DNA from 2 places in the Streptomyces sp. NPDC018000 genome. Region 2 is predicted to be linked to the other one. Evidence: predicted binding sites of a transcription regulator. Region 2 holds the regulator's gene; the other holds the start of a gene.
The links. The regulator HspR, encoded in region 2, represses chaperone genes until heat shock. The targets are predictions, from matches to a motif close to TTGAGNNNNNNNNNCTCAA.
Positions count from the first base shown of each region.

Region 1: lon (endopeptidase La) is a predicted target of HspR. The motif match lies at 1,042-1,060, and genes of this name have one in related genera.

Region 1 is NZ_JBIRGM010000003.1:486,918-489,309, forward strand. It holds gene ACH4EW_RS10690 (spermidine synthase) at 1-301, opposite strand, end outside; partial or broken gene ACH4EW_RS10695 (nucleotidyltransferase) at 449-862, opposite strand; gene lon (endopeptidase La) at 1,083-2,392, shown strand, end outside.
Region 2 is NZ_JBIRGM010000002.1:536,316-538,707, reverse strand. It holds gene ACH4EW_RS07025 (helix-turn-helix transcriptional regulator) at 1-427, shown strand, start outside; gene ACH4EW_RS07020 (heat shock protein transcriptional repressor HspR) at 531-977, opposite strand; gene dnaJ (molecular chaperone DnaJ) at 979-2,163, opposite strand; gene grpE (nucleotide exchange factor GrpE) at 2,257-2,392, opposite strand, start outside.

The DNA.
Region 1 (2,392 bases), on a different contig from region 2:
CCCGCTCGACGACGGCGATCCGCCCCCACCGCGGCTCGGCGGCGGCCCGGACGAGCGAGAACCCGACCCCGAGACCCCCGATGAGCACCGCCGGTGCTGCCCGGTCGGCGGGCAGTGCGGCCAGCGCCGCGTCGATCAGCAGCCGCTCGGAACGCCCGTCGGAGGTGTCCATGAGAAAGCACCCATTGGCGATGATCTCGAAGTCGTCCCCCCGCTCCCGCAGAACGACCTCGCCGTACGGGCCTTCGCGGCGGTCGAGCGTGACGGGGGCGAGGCGTTCGGGGCCGTGGCTGTCGAGCATGGCGCGGATCTCCGGTGGATGGCGGACACAGTCCCTGCCATCCTGGCCGCTCGACGCGGCTGAAGGCCAACGGATTGCCGGATCTGCCCGATCCATCCGATCTATCTGATCTGTCCGGGGGAGTGTGTGCGGTCACGGGAGCGGCGGTCAGGGGCGTGGGGCCTTCTCGCCGTGCACTGCGAGATACTCGGCTGCCAGCCAGGGCGCCAGATCGTCGATGAGCATCGTGAGGACGGCCGGGTCGGCGGAGGGGGTGCGGCCCGTGCGCGCGGCCACCCGCATCTGCTCGATCCGCTCCGGATGGTCCGGGTAGTAGCGGGCGAACACCTCGGCGGACTCCGCCAGATCGCTGGTCCAGCCGCCCCACTGAGGCATGACCAGCGTGAAGCCCGTGCGGACGATGCGGCGGGCGGCGCCGCGGCTGAGGCTCAGGCGCTCGGTGTCCGTGGTGGCCTCGGCGGCTCGCCTGTGCCAGCGCGGGAGCGAGAGGACCAGGTCGCCGTTGGTCTCGCGGGCGAGCAGCGGGGTGGGGCGGTAGCGCGGAAGCTGCACGGCGAGGTCCTCGATGTCGCGCCGGACCAAAGGCTCCGAGGCGTCGGATCAAAGCGGATGCGTACGCGGTTTCCCGCTACGGGCACGCTCTGACCTGCCCCCGCCGTTCCTGTCCGCCGCCCAAGGGTGTCGCCGGTCCGATCGCTCGCAGCGAACGGCGCCGGGGAACAATGGCTGGCTCAGGAGCATTGAGTCTGGATAACTCAACTTGAATGCCGAAGGGGAGATTATGGCTAGCCAGCCCAATGCGGTCACTCCGCTCGCCCTGCCCGTGCTGCCGCTCGACGACGAGGTCGTCCTGCCCGGGATGGTGGTGCCTCTGGACCTGTCCGACACCGATGTACGTGCCGCCGTGGAAGCCGCACAGGCAGCGGCCCGCGAGGGCGGCGGCAAGCCCGAGGTGCTTCTTGTGCCGCGGATCGACGGGGCGTACACCGGCACCGGTGTCATCGGCACCGTCGAACAGGTCGGACGGCTTTCGGGCGGGGACCCGGGCGCGCTCATCCGCGGCCGTGGCCGGGTCCGGATCGGGGCCGGGACCAGCGGACCGGGTGTCGCGCTCTGGGTGGAGGGGACGCGGGTGGACGCGGTCGTCCCCGATCCACTGCCCGGAGCCGCCGCGGAGCTGGTCAAGGAGTACAAGGCACTCGCCACCAGCTGGCTGAAGAAGCGCGGCGCCTGGCAGGTCGTGGACCGGGTCCAGCAGATCGAGGACATCTCCGCGCTCGCCGACAACTCCGGATACTCACCCTTCCTCACCACTGACCAGAAGGTGCAGCTCCTGGAGACCGTGGACGCGGTCGCCCGGCTGAAGCTCGCCATCCAGTGGCTCCGTGAACACCTTGCCGAGCAGGACGTCGCCGAGTCCATCGCCAAGGACGTCCAGGAGGGCGTCGACAAGCAGCAGCGCGAATTCCTGCTGCGGCGCCAGCTCGAAGCCGTACGCAAGGAGCTCGCCGATCTCAACGGCGGTCCTGGCTCCGGCGCGGACGAGTCCGACGACTACCGGGCGCGTGTCGAGGCCGCCGGTCTTCCCGAGAACGTCCGCGAGGCGGCGCTCAAGGAGGTCGACAAGCTGGAGCGTTCCTCCGACCAGAGCCCTGAGGGCTCCTGGATCAGGACCTGGCTCGACACCGTCCTCGAACTGCCGTGGACCGAGCGGACCGAGGACGCGTACGACATCCGCGGCGCCCAGGAGATCCTCGACGCCGAGCACGCGGGCCTTAGGGACGTGAAGGAGCGGATCACCGAGTACCTGGCGGTACGCAAACGGCGTTCCGACCGCGGTCTCGGGGTCGTCGGCGGGCGGCGCGGCGGTGCCGTGCTGGCGCTGGTGGGTCCTCCGGGCGTGGGCAAGACCTCGCTCGGTGAATCCGTCGCACACGCCATGGGGCGCAGGTTCGTCCGCGTGGCGCTCGGCGGTGTGCGGGACGAGGCGGAGATCCGCGGCCACCGGCGTACCTACGTCGGTGCCCTGCCGGGACGTATCGTCCGGGCCATCAAGGAGGCCGGTTCGATGAACCCGGTCGTCCTGCTCGA
Region 2 (2,392 bases):
GCTGCACTCGGGACATGTGGAGGTCCGGACGCTGGAAGAGCTGATCGACCGCATGATCATCTTCGATCGCTCCGTGGCCGTCATCCCCGCACGCCGTGACCGGCAGGTGGCGCTGGAGCTTCGCCACCCCGGCCTCGTGGAGTATCTGGTATCCGTATTCAACCAATTCTGGCAACTGGCGACCCCTCTCACCGAAGAGGCTCCGTACACCCCTCCCGATGACGGCATCACCGGCATTCAGCGGTCCATAGCCAAACTCCTCATCGAGGGATACGTCGACGAGGCGATCGCCCGACGCCTCGGCATGAATGTCCGCACCTGCCGCGCTCATGTCGCCAAGTTGTCCGCCACTCTCGGAAGCAACAGCCGCGCCCAACTCGGCTACCTCATCGCCCAATCAGGAATCCTCGACAAGACGCCGAATTAGACCGGCAGATGTGCGCGCCGGCCCCGCGCACACGGGCGAGGCCCGCCACCCGGGAAGGAACGGGTGACGGGCCTCGCCTGTCGTGCGGGTACGCCGAACCCGCTCAGTCCTTCGGCCTCTTCGGCCGCCAGACCACCAACGCGCTGGTCTGCTGCACATCCTGATAGGGCACCAGATCGCGTCGGTACGAGGCATGCACCTGGGCCTCGCGCTGCTGCATCGCCGCCGCCGCGCCGTCCACGGCCGACGAGAGTTCGGCGATGCGCTGCTGGAGAGCCGCGACCTGGTTCTCCAGCTCGATGATGCGCTTGATGCCGGCGAGGTTGATGCCCTCGTCCTGCGACAGCTGCTGCACGGTGCGCAGCAGCTCGATGTCGCGGGCCGAGTAGCGCCTGCCGCGCCCGGCCGTACGGTCGGGGGAGACCAGGCCGAGGCGGTCGTACTGGCGCAGCGTCTGCGGATGCAGGCCCGAGAGCTGGGCCGCAATCGAGATCACGTACACCGGCGATTCATCGGTCAGTTCGTACGGATTGCGTCGTCGGCCGTCCACCTCAAGCTCCCTTCGCAGCCTGGAACAGCTCCGCCCGCGGGTCGTGGCCCGCGGTCGCCTTCCGGTATGCCTCCAGCGCGTCCCTGGCCTCGGTGCTGAGATCCCTGGGCACCGTCACCTCGACGGTGACCAGCAGGTCGCCCCGGGTGCCGTCCTTGCGTACGGCGCCCTTGCCGCGGGCGCGCATCGTACGCCCGTTGGGGGTGCCGGCCGGCAGTTTCAGGGTGACCGGCGGACCACCGAGCGTGGGCACTTTCACCTCGCCGCCGAGTGCCGCCTCCGTGAAGTCGACGGGCACGGTGACCGTGAGGTTGTCGCCCCTGCGGCCGAAGACCGGGTGGGCGTCGACATGGACCACGACATACAGATCGCCGGCCGGACCACCGCGCTCGCCCGGGCCGCCCTTGCCGCGCAGCCGGATCCGCTGGCTGTCCGAGACGCCCGCCGGGATCCTGACCTGCATGGTCCGGGAGGACTTCGCCCGTCCGCTGCCCTTGCAGACGTCGCAGGGGTCCTGGGCGATGAGGCCCCGGCCCTTGCAGTCCACGCAGGGGTCGGTGAGCGAGAAGCCGCCGCCGGTGCCACGCGACACCTGGCCGGTGCCGAGACAGGTGGGGCAGACCCTGGGGGTGCCGTTCTTGTCACCGGTGCCGGAACACGCCTTGCAGGGCGCCTGGCTGGACATCCGCAACGGGACCGTGGCCCCCTCGACCGCCTCGCTGAAGCTGAGCGTCACCTCGGACTCGATGTCCTGGCCGCGGCGCGGCTGCACCCGTGTCCCCGCACCGCCCCGGTTGAACAGGCCGCCGAAGACATCGCCCAGACCGCCGCCGCCGAAACCGCCGGCTCCGCCGCCCGCGCCACCGCCCTGGGTGCCTCCGAAGAGGTCGCCCAGGTCGAAGTTGAAGTTGCCTCCGGCACCTGGGGGGCCGGCCCTGAAGCCACCGTTGCCGAAGAGGGCGCGCGCCTCGTCGTACTCCTTGCGCTTCTTGCTGTCGCCGAGGATGTCGTTCGCCTCGGAGATCTCCTTGAAGCGCTCCTCCGCCTTGTCATCGCCCTTGTTGGCGTCCGGGTGGAACTCGCGGGCGAGCTTCCGGTACGCCTTCTTGATCTCGGCGTCGGTGGCGTCCTTGGGGACGCCGAGGACCTTGTAGTAGTCCTTCTCGACGAAGTCCTTCGTGCTCATCGACGTCCCTCCTTCCGGACGATCGGCCATGCGACCGGCCCGTTGGGCGGTCGCATGGCCGGGCGGTGGGCAGCGAGGTGGTCAGACGGGACGTCAGGCCTCCTCGGTGCCACCGCTCTCCTCGTCGGTTGCCTTCTCTTCCTTGGCTGCCGCACCCGGCTGGGGTTCGGCCACCGCCACCCGCGCGGGGCGGATGGTGCGCTCGCCGATCCGATACCCCGGCTGCAGG